DNA from 3 places in the Paenarthrobacter ureafaciens genome. Region 3 is predicted to be linked to each of the others. Evidence: riboswitches for the same ligand, from Rfam matches in the RefSeq annotation. Region 3 holds a riboswitch; each other region holds the start of a gene.
What was found. Region 3 has a riboswitch for S-adenosylmethionine ahead of AUR_RS03590 (aminotransferase class V-fold PLP-dependent enzyme). Riboswitches for the same ligand answer to the same signal wherever they lie in the genome.
Positions count from the first base shown of each region.

Region 1 (10,213 bases), on a different contig from region 3:
CTCGCTGGCCACCGGGCCAAGGAAGGTCTTCAGCAGGCCGGAGAACTCCTGGGGTTCGGTCCACTGCCCGCGGGTTCCGCAGTTGGCGCAGGCGATGTCCGCCAAGCCGTTTTCCGCGGGGCGGCCCTTCTTTTCCTCGTACTCTTCTTCGAGGTGGTCGGCCCGGTAGCGCTTGTGGCAGGAGAGGCACTCCACCAGGGGATCGGAGAAGACCTCCACGTGGCCGGATGCTTCCCATACCTGGCGGGGCAGGATCACCGAGGAATCCAGGCCCACCACGTCTTCACGGCCGCGGACAACACTCTGCCACCACTGGCGCTTGATGTTTTCCTTCAGCTCTGCACCGAGGGGACCGTAGTCCCACGCAGAGCGGGAGCCACCATAGATCTCACCGGCCTGGAACACGAAGCCCCTCCGCTTGGAGAGGGAAATGACCTGGTCGAGGACGGATTTTGCTGCCATGGGGTACTCCATATTTCTACAGGGCCGCTGGGTGCGGTCCGCGGTTGCTTGGGACAATGCCTGTTCTAGCCTACCGGCCTTTGGCGCCTGGCCTTCCGGGGAAGGATCCCCTGGGCCAGGGAAGGCTGGCCACGACGATCGCGGCCAGCGTCAAGAGCGTGCCCAGCACCGTGGGCAAGGCGACCACCGTGCCCGCAGTGGGGATCACGACGTCGAGCACCAAGGACCCCACCAGTTGCCCGGCGATCATGCCAAGCCCGGTGACCAGCACGCCAAGGCTCCGCACCAGCAGGGCCGCCAGGCCGATGGCGATGCATCCCAACGGTCCGCCGGCGTAGTACCACCACTCGGAGGGAAGGGAGTTCCCGGCCCCGGCTACCGCGAGCTTGATCAGCAAGGCCACCCAGAGGACAAGGGCACCGGCCAGGAAATTGACGAGCGTGGCCGCGATGGGGGTGCCGTAGTGGACGGTGGCGGTCCCGTTCATGGCCTGTTGGAAGCTCATGAGGAAACCCGCCACCAAAGGCAGGATGACCGGCAGCACCAAAGCGCCGACGTCGGCCGTTCCACCAAAGCGCGGGGACACGGCCCAGGCGACCGCGGCCACGGTGAGGACGCTTCCCAGGACCCGTACGCCCGTGATCGACCGCTTGCCGCCGGGAGCGATGCCCATGCGGTCCACCAGCAGGCCGCTGAGGGTCTGTCCGGTAACGGTGGCAACGGTGAACAGCGCGACGCCCAGCAAGCCGACCGTGAAGGATTGCGCAAAAACGAAAAGGGCGCCGACGGCCCCGGCCATGACGTAGTACGGCGGGAAGCTGCGGTTGCGGACGGCCGGGAGAATACTCTGCAGCCCCGACCTGCCTTTGGGCGTAGCGAGCGAGATAGCCGCAATCACCACCAGGCCTGTGGTGAAGCTCACCACGGAAGCGGTAATGCCGTCCTCGAGCTTGACGGCGAGCGCCCCGTTAATGCGGCCTTGGAGCGGCAGGACCAGGCCTGTCACCAGGGCAAGCGGCAGCCCGAGGGCAAGCGGAAAGGCGGGACGGTGGGAAGGATTCGGCACTGTCACCACACTACTTCAGGCATTATTGCTCTATGAGCAATCCCGAAATCGAAGAGATTCCCATCCGCGACGACATGATCCGCCTGGGCCAACTGTTGAAGCTTGCCAACCTGGTGGAGGACGGGGTCGAGGCGACGGAGCTCATCAAGAACGGACTGGTCAAGGTCAACAACGACATCGAAGAACGCCGCGGCCGCCAACTCCATCCCGGCGACACCGTCACAGTGAACGGCCAGACGGTCAGGATCGCCGGCCGTTCCTAGCCAAGTACCTTGTGGGTGAGGAATTCGCCCACGTGGCCGATTTCCTGCTGGTTGATGCCGTGCCACATTCCCGTGTAAAGCACCTTGGTGAGGTCCACATGCTTGCGGACCCAGCCCATGGTGTATTCGATCTTGTCCGGAGTGATCACCGGATCCTGCTGGTCGCGTCCCCAGAACATCGGCACCGAGCCGTCCAGTTCGTCGTCGCGGAAGTCCGCGTCAGCTCCGGCGTCGATCACGAAGCCTGAAAGCCCGACGACGGCAGCGAAGTCGGCGGGCCGGTACCGGAGCATGGTGGTTGCCATGGCCATGCCCATGGAGAACCCCAGCAACGTCACGGACGAGTGGTTCGCCTTGACGGTGTCCAACCATTCGAGGGCGTACTCTGCCGCCAGCTTCACGGCGTCCAGGGAGTAGTCGATCGAGGCAGTCAGCGGGAACCACGTGAACCCGGGGCCCATGGGCATGGGAGCCCGCAGGGAGGCCACGACGAAGTCGGCGGGCAGCAGGCCGGCGAGGCTGAAGAGATCGTCCTCGTTGGAGCCGTATCCATGAAGCAGGACCAGAAGGGGCTTGCCGGCCCGTTCGGCTTCGTCATGGGACCACAGGACAACGGGTGCGGGAAAAGCTACGGCTTCAGTCATGGGTCCATTCTTGCAGTTACCCGCGGGTAACAACTTACGGTCGCGTAGGTTCGCATGTACGGGGCAGGATATGAATCGTGAGTGAGAGCAATTCATTGGTGACGCCCGGAGGAACTGTCCAAAAGCATCCCTGGAGCCGGTACGTGGCGCTGGGAGATTCGTTTACCGAAGGCATCGGAGATCCTGAACCCGGAAGCCCGGGCGGGTTCCGCGGCTGGGCCGATCGCGTGGCCGAGGAACTCGGGCGAGGGCATGATGATTTTGCCTACGCCAACCTTGCCATCCGCGGGCGTTTGCTGCAGCAGATCCTGGACGAGCAGGTGGGCCCGTGCCTGGCACTCCAACCGGACCTGGTCTCCATCTCGGCCGGCGGCAACGATCTCATCCGCCCCGGCGGCGACCCCGACGTCCTGGCCAACAAGCTCGATGCCGCCGTCCAGGAACTCAGTTCCGGCGGCGCCACCGTGGTGCTGTTCAACGGCCCTGATACTGCGGCGTCGGTGCTGAGCCGGATCCGCGGCAAGGTGGCCATCTACAACGAGAACCTGCGAACCGTCGCCGCCCGGCACGACGCAGTGGTCGCCGACATGTGGTCCCTGCGGCAACTCGCTGATCCGCAGATGTGGGACGTGGACCGACTGCATTTCTCGCCGTTGGGCCACCACACGATCGCCACCATGGTGCTGGAGGCACTGAACGTGCCGCACACGCTGGAACCGATGGCACCCAAACCCCTCCCGCCGCGCACATGGCGCGAAGCCCGGTCCTCCGACCTCGTGTGGGCCCGCGAGTACTTCGTTCCGTGGGTCATCCGCAGGTTACGGCACCAATCTTCCGGGGACGGCATCACGCCAAAGCGCCCGACGCCGGGTCCCGTTTCAAGTGCTAACTGACCATGAGGATACTCACAAAACTCATAAGCCTCACCAGGAGCGCCAAACTCACAAAACTCACAACGACTCATAAGCTTGATACATGATCGAGAATCCATTCAGGCCCTCAGCAGGAGCAACTCCTCCGGAAATCATTGGACGGTCAGGCCTGCTTGATGAGTTCAAATACGGTTTGCGGCTTGGTTCCGGGGCACCGGGACTGCTCACGATCTTCACCGGAGCCCGCGGGATCGGCAAGACGGTGATGCTCGGGGAGGTCCATGACGCCGCCCGCCAAGAAGGCTGGGCAGTCATCGCGGAGACTGCAACGGAAGGCTTCATGGGTCGCGTCGGCGAGGAAATGCTCAGCCTGACCCAGGAACTTGGCAGCGGTCCGCAGAACCGGCGGATCACCGCCATCGGCGCCGCAGGATTCAGCATCACCACCCAGTTGGCACCCGAACGCCAAGTAGCATGGCGCAAGCTCGGCGAAGAACTTCTCCACATCCTCGACAACAAACACACCGGCCTGATCATCACGGTGGATGAAATCCACGCCGCCGACCGCAACGAACTCGCTCAATTGGCGGCCAGCGTCCAGCACTTCATCCAGGACCGGATGCCGATCGGCCTGGTATTCGCCGGACTGCCTGCAGCCGTATCCGACCTGCTCAATGAAGGCGTTGCCACGTTCCTGCGCCGGGCCGACAAAATCGACCTCCATGCGGCGGGCATCCGCGACGTTGAACGGTCTTTCGCCTCCATCTTCGCCACCGCCGGCTTCCGTGTCCCGCCCCACCTGGTCCAAAAGGCAGCCGAGTCGACCGGTGGCTACCCCTTCTTGATCCAGCTCGTCGGCTACTTCCTCTGGCGCGAAGCGGAAAATAACAACGGCACGCTGACAGATGCCGAGGCGGACCGCGCGGTACAGGCCGCCCACAGGCGCAATGCCCGCACGGTCATCGAAGCCGCACTCTCAACCGTGTCGGCAAAGGACCTCCAGTTCCTTCGCGCAATGGCGCAGGATGACGGTCCTTCGATCGCCGGAGACCTTGGAGAGAGGCTGAAGGCAAAGACCAATCTAGTCGCCAACTATCGCTCGCGCCTGCTCGCCGCCGGCCTGGTGGAACCTGCCGGCCACGGGAAGATCGATTTCGCGATACCGGGCCTTCGACAGTATTTGCGCAATCTGAACACAGACTAGTCATCTCACGGTACTAGTGCGCCGAGCCCGATCCCGTAGGCTGCCAAAACAAGTCATCGGTGTAGGCTCGGGGCAACATTTGCACCAAGCGATAGGTCGCGTTGCTGTTAGGAGCACCAATCAGAAGCCCACGACTCATGCGGCGGATCTTCACTGAGATTCCCCCGGTAGCCAGAGTATTTATGCTTGGTTTTCCTTCACTCTTCCTACTTTCACTGCTTATGGATGTGGCGAGGTTGCCATTCTGGGCTGTAGTGGCCCCTATCGTTCTGGCAGGCTGCTCCCTCGTTGCCTTGGGTCTGTTCATTTTCCGGGACATCGGCGGAACGGCCTCTATCTGGTCACGGGCGTATAGGGAAAGCAAAGGTATCGCGCCCGATGGTTTCACGTTCGCTGATGTTCCTACGATCAAGGGCCTGGGCTTCGTATACATCTTGATGGGATCATTTTTCGCGTTCGGAGCTCTCTGGACCCTACTCACGTCGGCAAAGTAGTTCTCTTTTTGGTTTGTCTGGCGCTCCCCAACCTGGAGGTTTGATGGTTGGGCTGCCGCGGCGGCGAAGCCCTGACGCGACGGGGCTAAGCTGGGATAGGACCTAGGAGGGCTCCACTGTGAACAATCTGATCTTCTGGATCATCGTCTGCTCATGGGTGATTCCAGTTGGAATCCGCATGTACAACCGGTCCAAGGCGCGCCGAATCCATAACGACGGCTTCCGTGGCTACCCGCCGCAGAACCTTCCCGGGCCAGGCTACCCGCCGCAGAACTACCCCGGCCAGGCCTATCCGCCGCAGAACTACCCCGGGTATCCGACGGGACCCGCCGACATCCGCCCGGCTGATGCAACGCCGCCGGAGGTACCGCCGTCGGGCGCTTCACCACAGGTGCCGCCCCCGGCAAGTGGAGGCTCTGCGCCGCAGGGCTACCGGGCGCGGAAGCTCGCAGAGCTGGACGCGAAGTTCAGCAACGGCGAGATCGCCATGGAGGACTACATGAAGCAGCGCGGCGAGATCATGAACGGCTGAAGTCTTCGGCAAAGAAGGCTGCGCCCAGCTGGCCCGCGAGCTGGCCGATCTCCGTGAGGAAGCCGTCGTGCCCGATGGGGGCTTCGATGATGTGGACCGGGACGTCGCCCGGCAAGGCTTCGGCGAGTTCGTGCGACTGTGCCGGGAAGTAGAGCCGGTCGGAGTTCACGGCCGCCACAAAAAACTGTGCCGTGGCCCGGGACAACGCTTCCTTGAGCGGGCCGCGTCCCCGCCTGACGTCGTGGGACATCAGGGCCTCGGTGATCGCGATGTAGCTGTTGGCATCGAAGCGGCGCACCAGCTTGGTGCCCTGGTGGTCCAAGTAACTCTCCACCTGGTAGCGCCCCCGCTCCCCCAGCACGGCGGCGGCCAGCGGTTTCTCCTGCGGCTGCGCTTCCCGGCCGAAGCGGAGGTCCAGCTCCAGCGCGGAACGATACGTGATGTGGGCAATCCGCCGCGCCAAGGCAAGGCCGGTTTCAGGTGCCGGGCCATGGTAGTAGTCACCGTTGTTGAAGTTCGGATCCTGGCGGATTGCGAGCGTCTGTGCCTGCGCAAACGCGATCTGCTCCGCGGTGCTGTAGGCACCGACGGAAATCACGGCGCAGCGCTCCACCCTGTTCGGGAAGGTCACTGCCCATTCCAAGGCGCGCGCCCCGCCCATCGAGCCGCCCAACACTGCATGCCACTGCCGGATCCCCAAGGCGTCGGCGAGCCGGGCTTCGGCCACTGTGCTGTCGCGCAGGGTCACCAGTGGGAAACGGGAGCCCCAGGGCTTGCCGTCCGGGGCTTGCGACGACGGCCCTGTGCTGCCGTAGCAGCCGCCCACGATGTTGATGGAAATGACAAAGAACCTGTTGGTGTCGATCGTTGCGCCCGGGCCAACGAGCTGCTCCCACCAGCCTTCCTCGTCCGAGGCGCCGCGTGCAACATGCGTACTACCCGTCAGGGCGTGCTCCACGAGGACGGCGTTTGAGGCGTCGGCATTGAGCTTGCCCCAGGTCTCATAGGCCAGGACAACGTCCGGGAGAAACCCGCCGGCTTCCAGCTCCAGGGAACCCACGCGGGCGTATTTGACGGTTCCGTCCTGTTCTTCCGACGTGGGAAGGGATGTAGCAGTAATGGTCATTCCTTTGACACCTAAACCTCGCGCTTGCCCGCCGCCGTTATTGCGGCAGGCCAGGTCCTCACCCGGGGCACCCCACCGCGGAGGAGGGTTGCCGGCCAGCAAGCCGGGGCTGATCGCTGGCACTCATGACCTAACACCTAGAGTTTAGGAAGAGAACGGCCGTTCTGGCGAAGAATGTGACAGCAGTATGACGGTTCAGGGCGTTTTAGTTCACGAACGCGCACGTGACGGGGCCGCCCGGCGAAGAATCCTCAATCCGGGCGGCCCGCCGCGACGCACGTCAGGCGGGTTCAGGCACCCTTTGCCGCGCGGAATCCGGCCTCGAGGTCGGCAATGATGTCATCGATGTGCTCGATTCCCACGGACAGGCGGACGAGGCCCGGGTTTACTCCGGCAACGGCCTGCTGTTCCGCAGTCAGCTGGCTGTGGGTGGTCGACGCCGGGTGGATGACCAGGGAACGGACATCACCGATGTTTGCCACATGGGAGTGCAGTTCCAAGGCATCGACGAAGCGCTTGCCGGCTTCGACGCCACCCTTGATGGTAAAAGCAACAACGGCCCCCGTGCCACGGGGACCGTACTTGCGGCCACGGTCGTACCAGGGGCTGGACGGCAGGCCCGCATAGGCGACCGCTTCGACGTCGTCACGGGCTTCAAGCCATTCGGCCACCTTGGTGGCGTTGGCCACGTGACGCTCCACCCGCAGGCTCAAGGTTTCCAGGCCTTGGGCAATAAGGAAGGCGTTGAACGGCGATACTGCAGAACCAAGGTCGCGCAGCAACTGGACGCGGGCCTTCAGGATGTAGGAAAGGTTGGCGCCGAGGGCGCCGTCCTTGCCGAGGTCGCGGGCGTAGACCAGGCCGTTGTAGCTGGGGTCGGGAGTGTTGAAGTTCGGGAAGCGCTCCGGGTCCTGGCTGAAGTCGAAGTTTCCGGAATCCACGATCACCCCGGCAATGGCAGCACCATGGCCACCCAGGTACTTGGTGGCCGAGTGGACCACAATGTCCGCACCCCACTCGATGGGACGGATCAGGTAGGGCGTGGAAAGCGTGTTGTCCACGATCAGCGGGACACCCGCTTCATGGGCAACCGCGGCGACGCCTTCGATGTCCAGCACGTCCTGGCGGGGGTTGGATACAACTTCGCCGAAGAACAGCTTGGTGTTGGGCTGCACGGCGTTGCGCCACTGCTCCAGGTTGTCCGGATCCTCGACGAAGGTCACGGAAATACCGAACTTCTTCAGGGTGTGCGCCAGGAGGTTGTAGGTTCCGCCGTACAGGCTGGGGCTGGCCACCACGTGGTCACCGGCCTCGGCGATGTTCAGGATCGCGAAGGTCTCCGCCGCCTGGCCCGAGCTGAGCAGCAGGGCCCCGAGCCCGCCCTCAAGGCTGGCAATGCGCTGTTCCACTGCGTCCTGGGTGGGGTTGCCAATGCGGGTGTAGATGGGAGCCAGCTCCGCCAGCGCAAACCGGTTGGCGGCACTCTCCGCACTGGGGAACACGAAGGAAGTGGTCTGGTAAATCGGCAGCGAGCGTGCACCGGTTGCAGCATCCGGCTCCTGGCCTGCGTGGATCTGGCGGGTTTCGAAAGACCATCCCTGGGACATGACGTGGCTCCTCTTCGTAGCGCATGGGTTTAGTAACGGGGAGTGCTTGGAACTGCGGCCAGTCTAGGAAGCCGGCACGGAATTACCCACCTTTATGACGAAGACAGTATTTTTCGGTCTTTCCGCGACGGGACAGGGCCGGGGTCGGTGCCCGGCCTCAGGGCACGCCGTAACATCCCACCTTAGTTAGGCAACACTTAGCTGAGACCCGAATCACAAAGTGCCAAGATGAAGCCATGCGCATGGATCACGTCTCTTACGCTTGTGAAAAAGATGGCCTCCTGGCCACTACCGAACGAATTTCCGCAGCACTGGGAGTGGACGCAGTCCGGGGCGGAGTGCACCCCCGCTTCGGCACCCGGAACATGATCATTCCCCTCGCGGACAGCAAATACCTTGAAGTCGTGGAGGTCCTGGACCACCCCGCTTCGGATAAGGCACCCTTTGGCCAGGCAGTCCGGGCACGCTCGGCAGCCGGCGGTGGATGGATGGGCTGGTGCGTCGCCGTTGACGACCTTGCCCCGTTCGAAGCACGCCTCGGCCGCTCCGCAGTACCGGGCAACCGCAAGTTCCCGGACGGCCGCGAACTCGTGTGGCAGCAGATCGGCATCCTCGGCTTGATCGCCGACCCGCAGGTGCCGTACATGCTCAAGTGGGAAGGCGACCCCTCCCTGCACCCGTCCAAGGTCTACGAGAGCGACGTCAAGATGTCCAGCCTCACCATCGCCGGTTCCGCAGAGCGCGTGACCGAGTGGTTGGGTGAACCCGTGGAGAAGCCGCTCGAGGACGTCGCCGTCCAGTGGATGGCACCGCACGGAACCCCCGGCATCATGTCCGTCACTTTCGAAACCGCCGCAGGAGCCGTCACCATCTGACGCTGTTCCACACAATACTTCGGCCGCCATCAGCGGGTGCCAATGACGTCACCCACCGATGGCGGCCGAATACCTTTAAGGGGCGGGTCCGGGCCTCCATGCCCACAGGCCTCCCGGCCCTACGCCTACCCGGTCAGCCCAGCCCCACGGCCTTCCCAAAGAGGCTGAAGCCGACGAATGCCACGATGTCCAGCAGCGCGTGGGCTATCACCAGCGGCATCACGCGCTTGGTCTTGGTATAAAGCCACGCGAACACCAGGCCCATGACCACGTTGCCGATGAACGGACCGAACCCTTGGTAGAGGTGGTAGCTGCCCCGCAGCAACGCGCTGACCACGATTGCCGCGGCTGTGCTCCACCCGAACTTGCCGAAACGGTCCAGCAGGTAGCCCACCACAATGACTTCTTCGACGATCCCGTGGCGGATGGCGGAGAGCACCAGCACAGGCACGGTCCACCAGTACGTGTCCAGGCCACTGGGAATAATTGCCGTGGTGATGCCCAATGCCCGGCCCGCGGCATACAGGCCAAGGGACGGAATGCCGATGGCCGCAGCCAGGCCGAGGCCTTGCAGCGCATCCTTGCCTGGCCGGGCGAAGTTGAAGCCAAGACGGGCAAATGCTGATCCTCCCGAGGCATGGAGGGACAGGAAGTAGAAAACCAGGACCACCGGCACCAGGGCGAACAGGATGTCCAGCAATTGGTAGGTGAGGTCGAAGTACTCGCGCGTGCTTTGGGACCTGTTGAGCGTCGAGGTTGCCTCCGACAACGGCGCCCTGGTCATCTTGTCCAGGAGCTGGACCACCGAATACACGGCAGACTGGCCCAGCGAAAGACCCAGGACAATGAGTACTTCGGCGCGCAGGCGGCGTCGTGAGGCTAGGAGCATGTTCCTATCTTGCCTTCAGATCCTGTTGCTTCCCCGGGAGCTGTCAGTCCGCAACGTGCGTGGCGGCGACGATGACCTCGGTCCCCTTGGCTTCAAACGCCGCGCGGTCTGCGGGCTTGATCCCGGAGTCCGTAATGAGGTGCCGGAACTCATAGCCGGCCATCGCGGCAAAGGCCCTG
Region 1 covers NZ_SBHM01000007.1:2,766,679-2,776,891, reverse strand. The annotation lists gene AUR_RS17005 (glycine--tRNA ligase) at 1-462, opposite strand, end outside; gene AUR_RS17000 (DMT family transporter) at 533-1,537, opposite strand; gene AUR_RS16995 (RNA-binding S4 domain-containing protein) at 1,561-1,791, shown strand; gene AUR_RS16990 (alpha/beta hydrolase) at 1,788-2,435, opposite strand; gene AUR_RS16985 (SGNH/GDSL hydrolase family protein) at 2,513-3,328, shown strand; gene AUR_RS16980 (ATP-binding protein) at 3,411-4,511, shown strand; gene AUR_RS16975 (hypothetical protein) at 5,124-5,537, shown strand; gene metX (homoserine O-acetyltransferase MetX) at 5,524-6,663, opposite strand; SAM riboswitch class IV at 6,679-6,794, opposite strand; gene AUR_RS16965 (bifunctional o-acetylhomoserine/o-acetylserine sulfhydrylase) at 6,954-8,270, opposite strand; gene AUR_RS16960 (VOC family protein) at 8,507-9,145, shown strand; gene AUR_RS16955 (CPBP family intramembrane glutamic endopeptidase) at 9,279-10,034, opposite strand; gene AUR_RS16950 (DeoR/GlpR family DNA-binding transcription regulator) at 10,078-10,213, opposite strand, start outside.
Region 1: it holds a riboswitch for S-adenosylmethionine, as region 3 does, so the genes downstream of both, metX (homoserine O-acetyltransferase MetX) here and AUR_RS03590 (aminotransferase class V-fold PLP-dependent enzyme) in region 3, are expected to answer to the same signal.

Region 2 (10,213 bases), on a different contig from region 3:
CTCAGCAAGGCGAGGGTGCCGGCACCTACCGAATAGGCATTGGCGCTGACGAGGGCCAAGGCCTCACCGGCGTGGAGCGTGAGGGGCTGAAGTCCGGCGTCCGCGAGGGCCTTGGCGCCGGGCACCAGGACGCCGGACGCGTCAAGCGCTTCTCCCTCACCGATCGCGACGGCGGCGACGGCGGCCAGTTGGGTGAGGTCGGAAGAGCCCACCGAACCTTCGGCCGGGATGGCGGGGTGGACGCCACGGTTCAGGAGGTCGGCGTAGAAGCGGGCTGTTTCGGGCCGGACGCCGGAGCCGCCGCGACTGAATCCGACCAGGCGGGCGAGGATCACGGCACGTGCTTCGGCGCGGCTCAGGTAGGGTCCCACCCCGCTGTTGTGGTACCTGACCACCTGCACTTGGTAGGCAAGGATGGAGCCTTCCTCAACAGCGGTATCGCGGCCGGACCCCAGGAGGGTGTTGAGGCCGTAAACCCGCTCGCCGGAGGCCGCCACGTGCTCCACGACTTCCCGTGAACGGCCGATCAAAGTCAGGGCATCATGGTTGAGTTTCACGTGGCAGGAGTCTTCCGCCGCCGCCATGGCGATGCTTTCTGAATGAACGGGCGCCGTCCCGATCAGCAGCACCTTCGACTCCGGAAACATGGTCAGAAATCCAGGAGATTCTGCCGGAAACCGCCGTTGCCATAGCTTTTCCTCAGCAGGCCGCGGCGACGAAGTTCGGGAGTCAGTTTGTCCAGGACCCCATGCACCGTCACCGGATCGACGAACCCGGAAAACAGGAAGCCGTCACCGCCCACGGCCTCGCCCGTCTCCTCGAGGTAGTCGGCGATCTCTCCGGCGGTCCCGATGATCGAATCACCGGCGCCGCCGCTGCGGGCCTGCAGGATCTGCCGCAGCGTGGACCCGGGAGGAGCCGCTTTGGCGAAGTGTTCCAGCGTTCCTTGGTTACTGTTAGTGCTCAGCTCGGGGAGGGGCTGATCGAGGTCGAATTGCTTGAAGTCGATCACCGAAAGGTAGGAGATCGAGTTGAGCTGGCTGTCGATGTCCCGCTGCGTCAGCTCCTTGCGCCGTGCCCGCAGTTCCTCCCCCTCCGCAGCAGACCCCACCACGGTGGGCTTGAGGACAAAAAGTACCTTGACGTCGTCGGGATTCCGTCCTGCATTTGCGGCTTCGGCACGGATGGAATCGCGGTAGGCCTTCATCCCGTCGACGCCCCGGGCCAGGGCGATTGCGACGTCGGCGTGGCCACCCGCGAACGCCTTGCCCCGGGGCGATGCACCGGCCTGCACCAGTACGGGTTCCTCGGGAAGGGGTGCCGTATTCAGCGGACCCCGGACCTTGAAAAACTGCCCGTCGTGGTTGATGGGATGGACTTTGGTGTGGTCCGCAAACCGGCCTGCCTCCACGTCCTCCAGCACGGCGTCCGGTTCCCAGCTCCGCCAAAGCCGCCGGACGACGTCGACGAATTCCTCCGCCTTCTCGTAACGCAGGTCGTGCTCGATCTGCTGGTCCAGTCCGTAATTCTGCGCGGCGAGGTCGCTGCCGGAGGTCACCACGTTCCAGCCGAGTTGGCCCTCGGAGAAATGCTGCAGGGTGGCAAGGAGCCTGGCCGCGGTGAAAGGCGGGTAGAAGGACGCGCTGATGGTGGGCACAATGCCAAGGTGTTCCGTCGCGGACAGCAGGTACGGCACCAGGGCCAAGGGATCGTGCTTCGGAGCGAAGGACGCGTGCGCGAGCGACACTTCCGCGGTGCCGCCGTACGTGTCCGGGACGGTGAGTGAATCTTCGATGATGAACAGGTCCAGCCCCGACCGTTCAAAAGCCCTGACCGCCTCCTGGTAGAGCGCAGGCTTCTTCCAGTCATAGCCAAGGCTGTAGCCGGGAGTCCCCCAGCCCTGGACACCGAATCCATGGCCCACGAACCATCCGAAATGCAGCATGGGCTTGAGTGTAGAACTGCTCTGTCCGTTCACCGCGACCTGATTTCATGCGAAGTTACAGGGGGTCGTATTGCGTCAATTATGCTCCCGTGACGTCTTAAATGGTCCAGTCCCGGCGGCCGGTCCGGTTACGCAACATGACGACGGCGGGACACCCGCCACATGCGTCGCAACGGCCGCGGATGTTATTTTCTTCTTGAGTAATGAGTACCAGCGCCAAGCCCTGACTTGCTGGTCGGCAACCCTCTCCCGCGGCGGGGTGCCTCAGGTGACTACTCGGCGTATTCGACACTTCGAACTGCAAGCGTGACTGAGGAGCACATTAATGCCTGAACCCATCGAAGAGAGACTTTCCTACCGTTTGATCACGGGCCCGGACACCCGGGACTTCTGCGAACGGATCAGCAACGCCCTCGCTGAAGGCTACGTCCTGCATGGCAGCCCGTCGGCCACCTTCAACGGAACGGACGTCATCGTGGCACAGGCAGTGGTGTTGCCTGCCGCCGTCGCCAGCGCGGATGCCGCCGTGGCCAATGCCGTGGATGAGCTGGAGAACTACGAAGACGAGGCAGCATTCGAGGGCCACGCATGAGCTACGCCGGAGACCTGACCCCGCAGGATGCCTGGGCGAAGCTGCAGGACGGTGCCATCCTGGTGGACGTCCGCACCGAGGGCGAGTGGGCCCACATCGGCATCCCCGACACCAAGGCCACGGAAAACGATCCCCTGTTCATCCAGTGGAACCTTGCAGGCGGCGTCCCGAACTCCCGCTTCATCGAAGACCTGCAGCAACAGGCACCCGAGGGAGACGGCGTTGAGCTTGTGTTCCTTTGCCGGTCCGGCCAGCGCTCCATTGCTGCGGCCATCGCCGCAACCCAGGCAGGTTTCACCGCCTACAACGTCCTCGAAGGCTTCGAAGGTGAACCGGACCGTTACGGCGAACGAACCGTCAACGGCTGGAAAAACCGCGGCCTGCCAACCAACCTTGGAAACGAATAAGAAGTGACTTTCAACCCTGACGCCGCCGGCTGGAATCCAGACACCCAAGCCGTTCGCGGTGGCCTTGACCGTACCAATTTCCAGGAAACGGCGGAGCCCGTCTTCCTCAACTCCGGCTTCGTCTACGAGTCGGCTGCAGCTGCCGAGCGCGCCTTCACCGGAGAAGACGAACGCTTCGTCTACTCCCGCTACGGCAACCCCTCCGTTGCCACCTTCCAGGAGCGGCTGCGTCTCCTTGAAGGCACCGAAGCCTGCTTCGCGACGGCGTCGGGCATGTCCGCAGTCTTCACAGCCCTTGGTGCCCTGCTGGGCGCCGGCGACCGGGTGGTTGCCGCCCGCTCGCTCTTCGGTTCCTGCTTTGTGATCCTCAACGAGATCCTGCCGCGGTGGGGCGTGGAGACCGTGTTCGTGGACGGCCCCGACCTGGACCAGTGGCGCTCTGCCCTCGCCCAGCCCACCACCGCGGTGTTCTTCGAGTCCCCGTCCAACCCGATGCAGGAGATCGTGGACATCGCTGCCGTCAGCGAGCTCGCGCACGCCGCCGGGGCAACAGTGGTGGTGGACAACGTCTTTGCCACTCCCCTGCTCCAGCGCTGCGGCGAGCTCGGCGCCGACGTCATTGTGTACTCCGGCACCAAGCACATCGACGGCCAAGGCCGCGTACTGGGCGGCGCGATCCTGGGCACCAAGGAGTTCATCGAAGGCCCGGTCAAGCAACTCATGCGGCACACCGGGCCGTCATTGTCCGCGTTCAACGCGTGGGTGCTGACCAAGGGCCTGGAGACCATGGGCCTGCGGGTGAACCACAGTTCCGCCTCTGCGCTGAAGATTGCCGAATGGCTGGAAGACCAGCCTGCGATCAACTGGGTCAAATACCCCTTGCTCACATCCCACCCGCAGTATGAGCTGGCCGCCAAGCAGATGAAGGCCGGCGGTACCGTGTTGACGTTCGAGCTTTCGCCGTCGTCCGGCCGCTCCGCCAAGGAAGCCGCGTTCGCCTTGCTCGACGGGTTGCGGGTCATCGACATCTCCAACAACCTGGGCGACTCGAAGTCGCTCATTACCCACCCGGCTACCACCACCCACAGGGCCATGGGACCCGAAGGCCGTGCAGCCATCGGGCTCTCCGACGGCGTGGTCCGGTTGTCCGTTGGGCTCGAGGACGTCAACGACCTCATCCTGGATCTGGAGAAGGCCCTCAAACAGGTCTAATCTCATGCCATGAGGCATCCATACCGCCGCGCGGGGGCTGTCATTGTTGCGGGTTCGGTCGTGTGGCTGGCGGGAATATCTCCGGTGCCCCGCGTCTATACCACCCACGATCCGGCCGAGCGTTTGAGGCTGCTTCTGCGGGGTGAGCGGGGATGGGTGACCGGCCACCACGTGGCCGCAGCCGGGACCGCGGCCGTGCCGATTGGATTCGCCGCCTTGGCACGGGCCATGCCTGACGCCAAGGCCAAGCACTGGGTAGAGGCCTCGGCTGCGGCGCTCCTGGCCGGAGCTCCGCTGTTTGTGTACAGCCTGTCCCGGAGGGCGTCGGACCTTGAACGGTTTGCGTATCGTCGCGGCTCGAATGTTCCGTTCCTGGGCTACTCATGGCTGCACATCGCCGGCCTGGCCGCCCTCGGCACCGGCTTGCTGCGATCGCCGGCAAACCGCTGGGTGGGGCTGACGGCCAGCAGTGCTGCGGTACTTTTCGCCGGCATCCTGCTCAAGGCCAAGGACATTCCGCCGTTCGTCTTCTACGTTACGGAGGCGACTGTGGGAGGGTACCTGATGGTGTGGGATCCGGAGCCTCCCGCGGGCGACCCCGCGGTTGGTTGAGTTCCCGCAGTGCTGAGTTCCCGCGGTTGGCTGAGGTCCCGTAGTGCGGAGTTCCTAGGACCGGCGGACGCGTGCCAGCACGGGATCGGGATCCTTGATGGCACCTCCCGGTGTGCCGGAGACGGTGACTTTGACGGCATGCCCCACCACGGCACCCAACGCCTCAACACTGGGCGGACTCCCTGCGGGGCTTTGGCCGTCCCGTTGGCGGCTGTTGAAGCGAGCCGCAGCTTCCCGTTGCTGATGGGCGCCGTTTCCGCGCTCCAGGATGTTCGCTAAACCTGCTTTCACCAGTTCCAGCTCGCCCTGTTCCGTCAAAACAGGGGCCAAGTACTCCACCAATGCCCACACCACGCTTGTGGCCGGTTCGGGACGGAATTCACCAAAGTCAAGAAGGTCACCGCGCAAACCCATGTTGCTGGCTTGGAAACTGGCCATGCGCAACAACGCCGTCGGCACCGAGGCGGGTTCAACGCCGTCGAGCATCTCCCGGGTGGCCGTCTCCACCAAAGCCCGCACCAGCACGGCAATCAAGGCCGCATCCTCCGAACGCAGGCAGACGTCGGCAACCCGGACCTCCACTGTGGGGTGGTCCCGGGAGAGGCGGGCGTCAAAGTAGATCATGCCCTCATCCAGCAGCACGCCCGTCTCCAACAGCCGCTTGACCATACGCCGATAGGAGGTCAGGGAACCGAACACAGCGGACGGCCCGGACGTTGGCCAGCGGTTCCAGGCCTGGGTCCGGTAGCTGTCAAAGCCGGTGGCCTGTCCGCGCCAGTAGGGAGAATTGGCGCTGATGGCGGTCAGGACAGCGAGCTTGTCCCGGATGTGGTCCAGGACTACGACGCCTTCCTCAGGCGATTCCACCGAGGTGTGCACGTGGAAGCCGCACGTCAGCTGCTCGTACGCGGTGAGTCCAAAGCGCTCCAGCATCTCCGCGTACCTGGGGTTGGGCGTCGTGTGCGGGGTGGAAGCGAGGGGCGAAGTGGCAAGTGCGGCTACGCGGGCCCCGTGCTTGCGGGCGGCCTGGTCTGCCAAGGCCCGGCCCCGCCTGATCTGATGCAGCAATTCGTCGTAGCTATGGCAGGGCCGGGTCTGGGTCTCGATCTGTTCCAGCTTTAGTTCGTGGCTGAGCCCTGAACCGTCGCCCTCGGAAGTCCCGTCCTGTTGCCCTCTTCCGCTGATCAACGCATCCGCGAGGGCCAGAGGTTGACCCGTCACGGGATCGACGATGAGCAGCTCCTCCTCCACCCCGAAAGTACGCATGCTCCATTTTGCGCCCCACGATAGCCGCGGCCGCAAACCCCGCCGCCACCTGGTCCGTCAATTTTGCTGGATCATTCGTACCGGACCGTAGGCGAAGCCCCGAAAATGGCGGGGTCCCGAGGGCCAAGGCCGGAATGATCCAGCAAATTTCTCGTCGGGCTATCCACATAAGGCCCCCGACCACTCCTGGCGGGGCGTCGATCGTGGCTTGCTGGCCCTATGGATGCGCTTGAATTCCTCACATCGGTGGGCGGAGTCGCCAAGATCGGGCTGCTCCGGGCCAACGGGTACACCCCCGCCGATATCCGCAAGCTCGCAGGTGCCTATCAGCCCAGGCATGGTCTGTGGGCCATACCGTCGGCTAACCCTGCTGTCCTTAAGGCGGTTTCCAACAACGGCTACCTGACATGTGCCAGCGCAGCCCTCAGGTACGGTCTCTGGCTCAAGACCACACCGGCAAAGCTTCACTTAGCCACCAGGCACGGCAGAGGGCACGGCTTCGTGCGGCACGGCGGTCTCCGCTTCGGTCCGGAGGCCAGTCTTCCCCTTGCCTCCGTGGAAGTACGCCCCGGAGCAGATCTGGAACTCGCCGGAGCACGTCATGGCGGAAATCCGGGGCTTCCTGGCCAGGGGAAGACCCCGCCATTTGGGTGGACGAGCAAAAATTTGCTGGATCATTCGCACCTGACCGCAGGCGAAGCCCCGGAATGGCAGGGTCCCCGAGGGCCGAGGCCGGAATGATCCAGCAAATTTGAGGGACCGGCCTAGTCCTGGAAGTACTCCACCTTGGCGCCGATGGTGTTCAGCCGCTCGGCGAGGTCCTCATAGCCACGTTCAATGACATAGATGTTGCGGAGCTCCGACGTTCCGCGGGCGGCAAGCATCGCAAGGAGCAGGCACGCCGCCGGACGGAGGGCCGGAGGGCAGCCAATCTCGGCGGCACGCCACTTGGTGGGGCCGTTGACGTAGATCCGGTGCGGATCCAGGAGCTGGACCTGGGCGCCGAGCTTGTTGAGCTCGGTCAGGTAGATGGCGCGGTTCTCGTAGACCCAGTCGTGGATCATGGTCTGGCCCTCTGCATTGCCGGCGATCACGGCGAAGAAGGGCAGGTTGTCGATGTTCAGCCCCGGGAACGGCATGGGGTGGATCTTGTCCTGCGGGGCGCGGAGCTCGGATGGCTTGGTGGTGACGTCCACCAAACGGGTACGTCCGTTGCGTGCCTTGTATTCGCCGGAAATCTCCAGCTCCTGGCCCATCTGCTGCAAGGTGGCCAACTCGATCTCCATGAACTCGATGGGCACCCTCCGGATGGTCACCTCGGAGTTGGTGACGATGCCGGCAGTGATAAGGGACATTGCCTCGATGGGGTCCTCGGAGGGGAAGTACTCGATGTCCACGTCGATGCTGGACCGGCCGGTGATGCGCAGCGTGGTGGTGCCAATGCCTTCGATCCCCACGCCCAGGCCCTGCAGGTAGAAGCACAGGTCCTGGACCATGTAGTTGGGGCTGGCATTGCGGATAACGGTGGTGCCCGCACGGTGCGCGGCAGCCATGATGGCGTTCTCGGTCACGGTATCGCCGCGTTCCGTCAGCACGAACGAGCGGTCTTCGCCGTCGGCCGGCGGGGCTGCTACGGAGTAGAACCCGGACTTCGCCTCGACCCTCAGCCCGAATTCGCGCAGCGCCTGCATGTGGGGCTCAACGGTGCGGGTCCCCAGATCGCAGCCACCGGCATACGGCAGCAGGTATTCGTCGGTCTCGTCCAGGAGCGGTCCCAACAGCATGATGACACTGCGGGTCCGGCGCGCTGCATCGACGTCCATGGTGCCGAGATCCAGCACTTCGGGACGGCGGATGCGCAGATCGCTGTTATTAAGCCACGTGCACTCGACGCCGATGGACGTCAGGACCTCGACGATCCGGTTGACCTCTTCAATCCTTGCCAAACGACGCAGGGTGGTGGTTCCCCGGTTGATCAGGCTGGCACACAGCAGGGCCACGCCGGCATTCTTGCTGCTGTTGACGTCAACGGCACCGGATAACGTGCGCCCGCCTTCAACCCTTAGGTGGGTCATCTGGGGACGGCCCACCTTGACGATGGAACGGCCAAAGATGGCCTCAAGCCGTTCAATCATTCGAAGGCTCAGGTTCTGTTTGCCCTGCTCCATGCGGGCCACGGCGCTCTGGCTGGTTCCCAGCTCGGCGGCCAGCTGTCCTTGGGTCCAGCCCTTCTCGCTGCGGGCGTCGCGAAGCAGAAGGCCAACGTGTTCGGCAGTAGGTTGGGTCATAACCCAAGAAATATCACAAGTGAGTTAGAAGGCCCGCGCAAAACACCGATTCAGCGGTTAAGGTCACACCATACCCGGCCGGTGCGATATAAAGCTCGACGGCGGACTGTCGGCCAAGGTGCGGGGGTCAGGCCTTCCAGTACCCAAGGACGTCGATCCGCCGTCTATCCACTCCCACCACCTTGCGCAGGTGTTTGGCAATGGCGCGCGCACTGGAGGCCTCGCAGGCAACCCAGAAAAAGTCCTCCTCTGGCGAAACGGCTTCTGCAGTCAGCGACGAGCAGACTTCTTCCGCCAGGGCCGCTCCGTCACGCTTGCGGGGAATCCAGGTAACAGCATCGCTTGGCGTCGTCCGGACCTCAAGGGAAGGATCGGCGTCGTGCTGGAATTCCAGCCAAAGGTGCGCCGGCGCCGTGGATCCCACGTCGGAACGTGCGTCCAAGAGCGAGTTGATGGCCGGGATCGAGGCGGGATCGCCAACGATCCAAAGGCGCCGCGCCGGCTGCGGGAAATTGAAGGCGCTGCCTTGGACGGTCGCTTCGATGGTGGCGCCGGGCTGCACCGTACGGGCCCAGTCAGCCGCGATACCTGCGTGCATGGCGAAGTCCATGCTGAAAGTTCCGGCCCGCACATCCGGATCCACCAGGGTGTAGGCACGCTGATGACCCTTTCCGCCGTCGTCGAACCACAGCCTGATCCACATGGTGGGGTGCAGCTCGGAGACCATCAGCAGCCCACCGTCTTTGACGTTGATGCGGAGGAAGTCAGGGCTAATTTCTTCCCGCCCGATGACCTCCAACATGAAGTCCTTGGCACCCATCGCCTTAAGGACGATGCCTTCCCAGCTCCGCTTCAAGCAACACTCCTTCATGAATGGCAGGGATTTTGAGGTGGCGGCCGCACCGCCTATCTTGAACTTAAGTAAGCCTAACCTAAGCTCGAAAGCGGTCCCAAAACTATGACGCCAGCGTCGACGTACAACCCGCCCGCAGAAGGTTCCGGGATCTACCGGGACGAGTGGGGCATCCCCCACCTGTGGGCTGACAGTGCCGATGACCTGGCTTTCCTCCAAGGCTTCAACGCGGCAGCGGACAGGTCTTGGCAGATCGAGCTGGAACGCTGGCGCTCCGAAGGACGGACGGCCGAGCTCCTGGGATCCGCGGTCCTTGAGTGGGACCGTTTCGCCAGGCAGGCCCGGCTGGACCATACTGCGCGGCGCTGTTTTGAAGGGTTGGACGAGGCCACCCGCCGCTGGTGTGGGAAATATGTGGACGGCGTGAACCAGGCTTTGGCGGACGGCCTGCGGGGCGGCGCGGAATTCGACCAGGCCGGCGCTGCGGCCGAACCGTGGAAGCCCTGGACCCCGCTGGGAGTTTTCCTCGTTCACCACATCCTGTTCTCCACCTTTCCCAACAAGCTGTTCCGTGCCCACGTTGCCCGTACCCTTGGCGACAAGGCAGTGGACATGTTCAGCATCGAGGCACCGGTGTGGTCGGGCAGCAACGCGTGGGCTGCGCATGGATCCGTCAAAGAAAGCGGGCTTCCGCTGGTGGCCGGCGACCCCCATCGCCTCATGGAACTGCCCGGCGTGTACCAGCAAGTGCGCCTGGCCTGCCCGGAGTTCGACGCCGTCGGGTTCGCTTTCCCGGGTGTCCCCGGGCTGCCGCATTTTGCGCACACAGGTCACACCGCCTGGGCCATCACCAATGCCATGGCCGACTACCAGGATCTCTTTGAAGAACACCTCCGCCGGCTCCCCGGCCGTGGGGACTCCGCCGAGCGGGTGCTCGCGCGGGGCCCCAGGGGTTGGGACGTCGTTGAGGCCGGGGTCGAAACCATCACCGTGCGGGGCGGCGAGCCGGTCCGTGTGGAAGTCCTCCAGACGCCCCGC
Region 2 covers NZ_SBHM01000007.1:734,303-744,515, forward strand. The annotation lists gene AUR_RS07610 (aromatic amino acid ammonia-lyase) at 1-647, opposite strand, end outside; gene AUR_RS07615 (NtaA/DmoA family FMN-dependent monooxygenase) at 650-1,978, opposite strand; SAM riboswitch class IV at 2,145-2,258, shown strand; gene AUR_RS07620 (DUF1737 domain-containing protein) at 2,271-2,537, shown strand; gene AUR_RS07625 (rhodanese-like domain-containing protein) at 2,534-2,944, shown strand; gene AUR_RS07630 (O-succinylhomoserine sulfhydrylase) at 2,948-4,156, shown strand; gene AUR_RS07635 (hypothetical protein) at 4,166-4,768, shown strand; gene AUR_RS07640 (glutamate--cysteine ligase 2) at 4,823-6,034, opposite strand; gene AUR_RS07645 (hypothetical protein) at 6,254-6,775, shown strand; gene AUR_RS07650 (UDP-N-acetylglucosamine 1-carboxyvinyltransferase) at 6,799-8,322, opposite strand; gene AUR_RS07655 (siderophore-interacting protein) at 8,450-9,178, opposite strand; gene AUR_RS07660 (penicillin acylase family protein) at 9,281-10,213, shown strand, end outside.
Region 2: it holds a riboswitch for S-adenosylmethionine, as region 3 does, so the genes downstream of both, AUR_RS07620 (DUF1737 domain-containing protein) here and AUR_RS03590 (aminotransferase class V-fold PLP-dependent enzyme) in region 3, are expected to answer to the same signal.

Region 3 (10,213 bases):
TCGACGGCGCTGACCTGCAGGCCCCGGTCGAGCAGCAGTGCTGTGAATTTGCCTGTCCCTGCGCCAATATCGGCCGCGGTCCGTGCGTTCGGGGGCAGCAGCCAATCGACGGAATCCGCCGGGTACCCGGGGCGGACCCGATCATAATGTTCGCCGCCGTCCTGGAAGCTCTGCCCCAGTTCCCGACGTCGGTGCGCGTGCAGCTTTGGGCCGCCGGCGCGTCCGGCGCGTCCGGCACCTCCGGAAGAAACCGGCAGGCCGGAGGGCAGTGATCCTCCGGATTCGTTGCTTGAACGCGTGGACACGCGGGGGACTCCTTCAGCGGCAGTAGTCAGGGATACCCAAAGAATCTACCGCAGCAACGTGGCGCCAAGGCCGGGAAGGCTCCTAGTCCACGGTGCAGGGAGCGGCCCCGGCGGTTCCGGGCGTATTGGGCGCCCACTCCGGGTAGCTGCGGTGATCGTTTGCGGGGACCCAACGGCCCTCGTCCACGACGTAATCCCAGCCAAGTCCGGTGGTCTTCAGTTGCCGGATGCCGGCCAGCAGCCTGGCAGCGTCCTCAAGCCGGGAGCCGACGCCGAAGCTGGCGCGCAGTGAACCGGACGGCAAGCCGAGGCGCTTCAGGAGCGGGTGGGCGCAGAAACGGCCATCGCGCAGGCCCACGCCGTGCTCGGCGGCCAGGTAAGCCGCCACCAGTCCCGCGTCGAAGCCTTCAACGGAGAAGTTGACGACGCCGATGGTGTCGGTGGAATCACTGAAGATCCGGTGGACGGTGACCCCTTCAATGGATTCCAAGCCCTCAACCAGGAAGGATCGGATTGCCACCTCATGGTTGTGCCAGTCCTGTTGGTCCAAGCCGGCCAGCACCTGGGTAGCCCGCGCCAAGGTGGCTGCCCCCAGGACGTTGGGGGAGCCGCCCTCGTGCCGGGCCGGACCAGTTGCCCAGCTCACCGAATCCAGGCGCGCTTCACGAACGGCGCCGCCGCCGGCAAGGTGGGGGGTTCCGGCGTCGAGCCAATCGGGACGGCCGACCACGACGCCTGCGCCGAAGGGCGCGTAGAGCTTGTGCCCCGAGAAGACGACGTAGTCCACGTCGCTCTCGGAAATGTTGATGCGCCGGTGCGGGGCGAGCTGGGCTGCATCGACGACGATCCGCGCGTCGAACTCATGCGCCAACGCTGCGAGCTCTGCAATCGGCAGGATTTCGCCGGTGACGTTGGAAGCGCCGGTCACAGCGAGCAGGGATATTCCGCCCTGGCTCAATTCATCGCGCAGGTTGGCGATGGTGGCAGACAACGTGGGGGAGGCGATGACGCTGCGGTGCGGTACGCCCTGCCAGGGAAGCAGGTTGGCGTGGTGCTCAATGTCGAGGTACAGCACTTCACCGGCCGGTGCGCCGTCAAGCTGGGGGAGGCATCCGGCGAGGAGGTTCAGCGAATCGGTGGTGTTGCGGGTGAAGATGACTGAATCATCCGGCCGGCCGCCAACGAAGTCCCGCACGATGTTCCGCGAGTTTTCATAGACGGACGTGCTGATTTGGGATGCGTAACCGGCGCCACGGTGCACACTGGCGTAATAGGGCAGGATTTCATTCAAGTAGGCAGAGACGATGGTCAGTGCCGGGGCCGACGCTCCGTAGTCAAGGTTTGCGTACCTGACGTGGCCCCCTTGGATCAGGGGAGCCTGCAGCTCTGCTCCTGTGACGGCGGCCAGCGGTCGCGCTGCGAGGGCTTCGTGGGCCGCGTGGTCATCTCCGAAAGCGGGCAGGACGGTGGAATCGAACGTAACAGTGCTCATGGGACCTCACTCAAGAAGGACCCCTCCAAGGGATCCGCGCTTGCCGTATCCGTTCCGGACCGGCCTGGTCGTCACCCGGGGCACCCCACCGCGAATGGAGGGTTGCCGGCCAGCAAACCGGGGTTTAGCGCTGGCACTCGTGACCTGTAGAAGAGACTAGGACACCTTCCGTGGACGATTCAAAGCGGGAGGAGTTTGTTAAGCGGTTTGTTACGGAGAGAGCCGAATCCCGTTTTGGTCGAATAATCGACGGCGATGGCACCCTGAAGTGGGTTTGTCGCCGTCGATTATTCGCAGCATTACGGTTCGGCTGTTGCCGGAGCGCGCTAAAGGAGATCGTCGATCTCCGGGTTGAGACGCTTCAGGACCTCTGAGTGGAGGATGGAATTGGTGGCCAGCGCGTTGCCGCCGAAGGGGCCGTCTTCGCCCTCAAGCGAGGTGAACCTGCCGCCGGCCTCCGTGACGATCGGCACCAAGGCAGCCATGTCGTACAGGTTTAGTTCCGGTTCGCAGGCGATGTCCACGGCACCTTCGGCCACCAGGCAGTAGGACCAGAAATCCCCGAAGGCGCGGGTCCGCCAGACGTCGTCAGTGAGGGAAAGGAATTCGTCCAGGTTTCCGCGCTCCTTCCATCCCGAAAGGCTCGAGAAGGACAGTGACGCGTCCGCCAACGAAGAGACATTGGAGACTTTCAAACGGGTGGCCGACGCGAGGGACCGCCCTGTGTAGGCTCCCATGCCCTTGGCGGCCCACCAGCGTTTGCCGAGTGCCGGCGCGCTGACCACACCCACCACGGGCTCGTCCTCGTCAACGAGGGCGATCAAGGTCGCCCACACCGGCACCCCTCGAACAAAGTTCTTCGTCCCGTCGATGGGGTCGATGATCCAGCGCCGCGATCCATGGCCGCTGCTGCCGAACTCTTCGCCCAGCACGGCGTCGCGGGGACGCGAACGCGAGAGCTGGCCGCGGATGGCTTCCTCGGCGGCCTTGTCCGCATCGGTGACCGGCGTCAGGTCGGGTTTGGTTTCGATCTGCAGGTCCAGGGCCTTGAACCGGTCCATGGTCTGGGCGTCCACCGAATCGGCCAGGACGTGGGCCAGCCGCAGGTCATCGTTGTAACTGGAAACGGGTTGGGTCATGCCACCAAACTATCGCGAAACAATCCCTGCACCCGGGAAGTGGTGCTTTTCCCGTCTCAGTTGACGGTGCCGAGTTCCTTGGTTTCCTTCGCCTCCAGGCGTGGGTCCGCTCCGAGGAGCCGGCGCAGGGACGCCAGCCTTGCGGTGCCGGAAGGTCCGGCATGCCCTTCGTTGACCCAGGCGTCCAGTCCGCAGTTGACGGCGTTGGCGTCGTGTTTGCAGCCCCGTTCGCAGTCTTCGGTACCGGGCTCGAGGTCCGGGAAGGAGTGCAGGATCCGGTCCGGGTCGACGTGGGCCAATCCGAAGGAACGGATGCCGGGAGTATCGATGATCCAGCTGCCCGAAGGAGCGTCGGCCAGCTTGAGGGCCAGGGCCGACGATGAAGTATGCCGGCCGCGGCCCGTCACGGCGTTGACTCCGCCGGTTGCCCGTTCCGCGCCCGTCAGCGCATTGACCATGGTGGACTTGCCGACGCCGGAGTGCCCCAGCATGACGGTCACTTTTCCATCGAGGTGGTCCCGCAGGCGGGACACCGCTTCGCTGTCGAGCCGGGCGGACAAGCCGTCGTCCGAGCGGGCATCGATGCCGGATGCCTGTGAATCCGCCGTGCGGCTGATGATGACCGGAAAGTCCAGGCTGAGGTAGTTCGAAAGAAGTTCCGCCGGATCCTTGACGTCCGCCTTGGTGATGAGCAGCAGCGGCTCTATGCCGGCGTCGTAGGCTGCCACCAAGGCGCGGTCGATGAAACCTGTACGCGGCTCCGGGTTGGCCGCGGCCACCACCACTACCAGCTGGTCGGCGTTCGCCACCACTACCCGCTCGATCGGGTCCGTGTCATCGGCGCTGCGACGCAACAGGGTCCGGCGTTCTTCGACGCGGACCAGCCGCGCCAGGGTATCGGGGCTGCCGGAGACATCGCCCACCAAGGCAACGAAATCGCCCGGAACCACCGGCGTGCGGCGGAGTTCGCGGGCCCTGGCTGCAATGACTACGCGTTCGTTGTCAGAGTCCTCGCCCACGATCGCCGTGTAGCGCCCGCGGTCGACCGTGATGATTCGTCCCACCACGGCGTCGTCGTGGCTGGGACGGTCCTTGGTGCGGGGCCTGGAACCCTTCTTGTTCGGACGGATGCGGACATCCGATTCGTCCCAGGAGCGTGCGTCGCGGCCCATGGTCAGCGGTTGCCCCCGGTTGTGCCCGCCTGTGGGAATTCGCCGGAATCGCGGGTAGCCTGCCCGAGCATGGCTGCCCACATGTGCGGGAATTCGGGCATCGTTTTGGAAGTCGTGGCGATGTCTTCCACTTCCACCCCTTCCACGGCGAGCCCGAGGATGGCACCCGCCGTAGCCATGCGGTGGTCCGCATAGCTGTGCACGACGCCGCCGTGCAGGGCAGCCGGACGGATGATGAGACCGTCCGCGGTTTCTTCCGCGTCCCCGCCGAGGCGGTTGATCTCGTTCACCAACGCGGCGAGCCGGTCCGTTTCGTGGCCCCTGAGGTGGGCGATCCCGGTCAGGCGGGAGGGTCCGCTGGCCAAAGCGCACAGGGCGGCAACGGTGGGAGCCAGTTCGCTGGTCTCGTCAAAGTCCGCCCCCTTGATGTCGGGACCGCCCGTGACGGTGAGCGTGCCGTCTTCCAGCGTGACGGTTGCCCCCATGGTGGTGAGGATGCTGCGCCAGAGGTCACCCACCTGGGTTGTCCGGAGGGGCCAGTTGGGGATTCTGACGGTGCCGCGGGTGGCCAGCGCGGCGGCCAGGAAGGGACCGGCGTTGGACAGGTCCTGTTCGATGCGCTGGTCGAAGGCACGGATGGGGCCGGGAGCCACGCGCCAATGGTTGGGCACCGAATCGTCCACGCTGACCCCGACGCTGCGGAGCACGGATACTGTCATGCTGATGTGGTCGAGGCTTGGCACCGGCTTGCCGACATGTTCAAGATGCAGGCCTTCGGTGAAGCGCGCGCCCACCAGCAACAACGCCGATACGAACTGCGACGAGGCACTGGCATCGATCACGAGATGCCCGCCGCGGACTTTGCCGGTGCCTTCCACCGCGAAAGGCAGGGCCGACGGCGTCCTGCCGCCTTCGGCGCGAACCGGAACCCCAAGGGCTACGAGCGCCTCGATGATGGTTCCCATGGGGCGCTTGCGGGCATGGGGGTCGCCGTCGAAGACAGCAGTTCCCCGGCGGAGGGCCGCCACAGGGGGAACAAACCTCATGACCGTTCCGGCAAGGCCGCAGTCGATGGAGGTGTCGGAGGGAGTGTCCGTCGAACTGATGGGGCTGATCTCGAGGTCGGGACCGTAGTCCCCGTCGCCCGGCACCTCGGTGACGGTCGCTCCCAAGTGGCGCAAGGCCTGGACCATCAAGGCGGAGTCCCGCGAGTGCAGGGGAGCCCGCAACCTTGACGGCCCATCAGCCAGGGCCGCCAAGATCAGGAACCTGTTGGTTAAGGACTTGGAGCCCGGTACCGTTACCGTGGCATCGACCGGCTGCTTGGCAAAGGGCGCCGGCCAGAGGGATTGTGCTGCGGCGCTTTCCGTGCCGGTGTTTGCTGCGGTGGTACCAGTCATGCTTCCTTATGCTCCAACTGCGTGGTCGACGGCCTTGCGTACTGCTTTGTCTGCGCGCTTGATCTGCTTCCCGGTGACTTTCTTTGCGTCGGCGGCAAGGTGTTCGGCGCGCCATGCCAGGCTGGGGCGTCCGGCAGTGTCCACGGAAGCGAGCAGCACGCCTCCGGTCAGGGAAATGTTCTTCAGCAGCTGGGCACGGCGTGCGTTACGGCCTTCCTTGGTGCTGATATCCGCTGAGCGCCACTCCACGTAGGTGTTTAGCGCCGAGGTCAAAGCGAGCACGGTGGCAGCGAAACGGGACATTTTTCCCAGGCCGAGGAGGGCACCTGCTCCCAACTGCGCGCCACCGATGACGCGGGCCAGGACTTTCTCGTCTGTCTGGAAAGGCAGGGACTCGGAAGCCCGGCGAAGTACCGGCGATAACTGCCTGGCAGTGTCATCCGCGTTCTTCAGTTTGTCCAGCCCGGTAATGACGAAACTTGATGCGAGCATGGGTCGCGCGAGGAAACGGATTACAGACATGTCTTGCCTCCTGGATGATTGGCCACAGGCGTCGTTTGACGTCGTGTTCAAGGGGTGCAGTCTGCTCTAGTCTTGCACCTTTGCGGAATATTTACCCACCGGTGGCCGTTGTGAACAGAAGGCGCGGTGAAGACCGGGCCGCGGCATGGTGTTGCCGCTTCACGAACGGAGTTGGTTTTTTGACCTTGGTGAGGGACCGCACGGATTTACCAGGGCCCACGTCGCCCGCGCAGCTGGATTCACTGCAGCTGACAGTAGACTTGGCATCGATGAGCACCATTGAACCGGCCGCAGCGGCCACGGACCAGGCAGCCGGCGACGACGCTCAGGCCCCGGCCGCCGTCGATCCTTCCACCGAAACCGCCGAGCAGCGCCGGGCACGCTTTGAGCGCGACGCCATGCAGTATGTGGACCAGCTTTACTCGGCGGCGATGCGCATGGCGCGCAACCCGTCCGATGCCGAGGACCTGGTCCAGGAGGCTTACACCAAGGCCTTCTCTGCGTTCCACCAATACAAGCCGGGCACGAACCTCAAAGCCTGGCTGTACCGGATCCTGACCAATACCTACATCAACCTCTACCGGAAGCGGCAGCGGGAACCCCTGCAGTCCAACTCGGACACGATCGAGGACTGGCAGCTGGCCAAGGCGGAGTCGCACACGTCCGCGGGACTGCGCTCCGCAGAAGCCGAGGCCCTCGACCATCTCCCGGATTCGGACGTCAAGAATGCCTTGCAGTCCATCCCGGAAGAGTTCCGCCTGGCCGTCTACTTCGCGGATGTCGAGGGGTATGCGTACAAGCAGATATCAGAGATCATGAATACCCCGATCGGCACCGTCATGTCGCGCCTGCACCGCGGCAGGAAGATGCTCCGGGACATGCTGGCGGACTACGCCGCCGAACGGGGCTTCCGGGCCCAGACAGAAGACCAGGCCACGGCCGGTAGCAACAATCAGGAGAAAGAGAAATGAGCGACTGCCAGGGATTGGGCGATTGCGACGATACGCGCATGCAGCGTATCTACGAGTACCTCGACGGCGCACTGACCCGTGAGGACCTCGGCGAGATCAAGCAGCACTTGGACGGTTGCGAGGAGTGCTCCGAGCAGTACGATCTCGAGTGCCTCATCCGCACCATGGTCAAGCGCTCCTGCACCGAATCTGCGCCGGAGAACCTCAAGAACTCCATTCTTGACAGGATCCACTCGATCAAGCCCGTGGAGGCCTGAACCGGCCGCAGGTCCGCTGACCAAAGCCGCTTAAACGCGAAAGGCCCTGGAAACCGCATGGTTTCCGGGGCCTTTGCTTTAAGCCTTGACTCCAAGCCTCTGGCTTAGGTGTTGGGGCGCTTGCCGTGGTTTGCGCCGCCGCGCTTACGGTCACGACGCTTACGTGCACGCTTGCTCATAGCTGGCCTCCTTCAATGATTGATTCACAATAAAGCTGCCCTCCAGTTTCGCACATCCGGGCAGGGCCTCGCGAACCGGGAAGTCCGGACTCAGCTTCGAAGCGAGTTCCGGATGGAGATGCGGGCTTGGTCCAGGACAGTCCGGACTGTCTCCAGAGCCATCGGTGACAAGGGATGCGCCGCGCCTTGTTTCCGCAGCTCCATCCGGATGTCATCGCGGAAGGACTGGACCATCAGTTCGGCTTCCTTGAGGATCCGCTGTCCCTCGGGGGAGTAGGCGTACGTGCTTTCGCCGGCGGTCGGGGTGCGTGCAGAGGTTCGCGCAGTGGTTCGTGCCGCCTCGGCAGTAGCGGCAAGATCAGCCCTGAGTCCGCGCATGTTGCTCCGGATATCAGCCCTCAGTCCGTCAGCCAGCCTCCGGACGGAGGCGGAGATGGTCTCCTCGACGTCGGCCAGTTCCTGGCGTCTGCGGTCAAGTTCGGCACGGCCCGCGTCAGTGATGGAGTATGTGGTCCGCCTGCCCTCTGATTCGGTGGCCACCAGGCCTTCCTCCTCCAGCTTGGCCAACCGCGGATAGATGGTTCCGGCGCTGGGTGAATAGGTTCCACCGAACCGTTCGCCGAGTGCCTTGATGAGTTCGTAGCCGTGTTTCGGCGCGGACTCGAGCAGCGCCAGCAGGTAAAGCCTGAGCGCCCCGTGGGCGAAGACCGGAGGCATCAGAGCCCCGTTCCGCCGGACACCGGGCTGTCGGTTTCCGGAGCAGGCGCGGGGGCGTGCATGATGTACGTCTTGCCGGAGACGGTGTTGGTGCGCAACAGCATAAGCTTCTCGTCAGGGCCCACAATGGTATGGACGTTGCTTCCCGGCTGCGCGTACAGGCGGTCATCAATGACCACAGAGCCGCTGGCCGACTTGGCCACGACGTCAAGCCCGACGTCGTGCGGCAGCCGGATGGTGAGGTCACCGGAGACGGAATTGGCCCCGAAATCGTTAGTGAAATCCTGGAGCTCAAAGGTGAGGTCCCCGCTGACGGTGGATGCACGGACGTTCGAGAACGTGCCCGAGGCGGTTACTTCACCGGAAACGCTCTTGGCGGTCAGGACGCCGTCGTGGTTTCTGGCGATGACTTCGCCGCTGACGGTGTTGACGTGCAGTTCTCCATTGGTGCCGTCGGCCATGACCGATCCGGAGACCGTATTGAGCCGGATGCGGCCGCTGATGCCTGCCACCAGTCCGTCACCGCTGACCGTTCCGGCCTCTACGTCCACTCCGGGAGGCAGCGCTACGCCGACTATCACCGAATTGGTGCTGGTGTTGTTGACGGTCCCCATCAGGTTACGGAACCAACCCTGCGGTCCTTGGAGCTGGTGCCTGATCTCCAAGCGGCCGTTGACCAGGGTTATGGTGAGGGGATCCCCGCTGATTTCGCTCACCTCGATCCGGACGAACGGCTGATCGTGGGTCACCACGTCGAAGCGGCCTTTCACGATTCCAAGCTTGAGCGACCGGACGTCGTCCACCTCGATGGTTTGCGGGCCGGTCACGGTCCATAACTCGTCTGACATGATCCCTCCAATTGCGATATATCGCGTTTGATGAAAACACGATATATCGCGATTTGGCGGATGGCAATGGTTGCCGGGGCCGGAGCCGGGAGACCGCCTACTCGGGCTGCGCGATGTTAAGCCACTGGAACCACCCGCGGTGCAACACGAGCCAGGCGATCAATCCATAGCCGGCCTGTCCGGGCGTGCCTCCGTTTGCTGCGAGGTCGGTACGCCATTGCTCATGATTTAGCAGCGGGGAGAACGTGTCCACGTAGTGATGGTTCCGCCGGGTGGTCACGTCAGCGAAGGCGGTGTTCAACTCGGCCAGGCGCTTGTTGCGTGCCGGATCAAGCGTGGGCGGGGGACCAACCACGAAGACTTCCACCCCGCTGTGCGACGCACCGTCAAGGATGTTCGCCAGGTTCAGGCGGCTGCGGGCTGTGGAAAGACCGAACTCAAGGTCCCGTCCCGAGAGGCCGATGACCAGCCGGTTCTCGTGGGTATCGCTGAACCGCCGTCCGGCCTCATCCTGCCACCGCGCCGCCAGGCCCTCAGTGCCCTCCATGGGGCAGGGGAGCGCGAAGGACTCAACCGCAACCGCCTCCTGCGGCGTACGCGCCAGGACCCGGCCCAACCAGCCCAAAGCACGCGGGTCACCGAGCCCCGCCAGCAGTTCGTCTCCCACGGCTGCTATGCGCAGCTTCCTGTCTTCCACGGTTACCTCTTCACACTCGTTACGGTCCATGCCCGGCTTACGACGGCGCCGGTTTGCGAACCGGGTATCTGTCCCATTAAACAGAACTGCCCGGCCTGAGACGCACAAGGCGCCTCGGGCCGGGCAGGTTTCCTTCTACTGACGTTCGAACACTTGCTTGATCAGGGCATCCTGTTCAGCGGCGTGACGCTTCATGGAACCGGCCGCGGTGGAAGCCGATGCCGGACGCGACACCAGGCGGACCTTGCGTTCCAGCTGCGGTGCCAGGTTCAGGCCCATGAACGGCCACGGACCCTGGTTGGCAGGCTCATCCTGTGCCCACACGACATCGGCGTTCGGGTATTTGGCGAGCTCAGCTTCGATCTCAGCCATGGGCAGCGGGTAGAGCTGCTCCACGCGGATGATCGCAGTGGAGGTGTCGCCGGACTTCTGGCGGTTCGACAGGAGGTCGTAGTACAAGCGGCCGGACACCAGGACTACGCGGTCCACATTGGCCGGCTGGAGCTCGTGCTCG
Region 3 covers NZ_SBHM01000006.1:529,771-539,983, reverse strand. The annotation lists gene AUR_RS03595 (class I SAM-dependent methyltransferase) at 1-269, opposite strand, end outside; gene AUR_RS03590 (aminotransferase class V-fold PLP-dependent enzyme) at 388-1,797, opposite strand; SAM riboswitch class IV at 1,829-1,942, opposite strand; gene hisN (histidinol-phosphatase) at 2,124-2,936, opposite strand; gene rsgA (ribosome small subunit-dependent GTPase A) at 2,993-4,108, opposite strand; gene aroA (3-phosphoshikimate 1-carboxyvinyltransferase) at 4,111-5,508, opposite strand; gene AUR_RS03570 (DoxX family membrane protein) at 5,515-6,030, opposite strand; gene AUR_RS03565 (sigma-70 family RNA polymerase sigma factor) at 6,210-7,001, shown strand; gene rsrA (mycothiol system anti-sigma-R factor) at 6,998-7,258, shown strand; gene AUR_RS20805 (50S ribosomal protein bL37) at 7,363-7,437, opposite strand; gene AUR_RS03555 (PadR family transcriptional regulator) at 7,528-8,154, opposite strand; gene AUR_RS03550 (DUF4097 family beta strand repeat-containing protein) at 8,154-9,002, opposite strand; gene AUR_RS03545 (GDSL-type esterase/lipase family protein) at 9,100-9,699, opposite strand; gene AUR_RS03540 (multifunctional oxoglutarate decarboxylase/oxoglutarate dehydrogenase thiamine pyrophosphate-binding subunit/dihydrolipoyllysine-residue succinyltransferase subunit) at 9,835-10,213, opposite strand, start outside.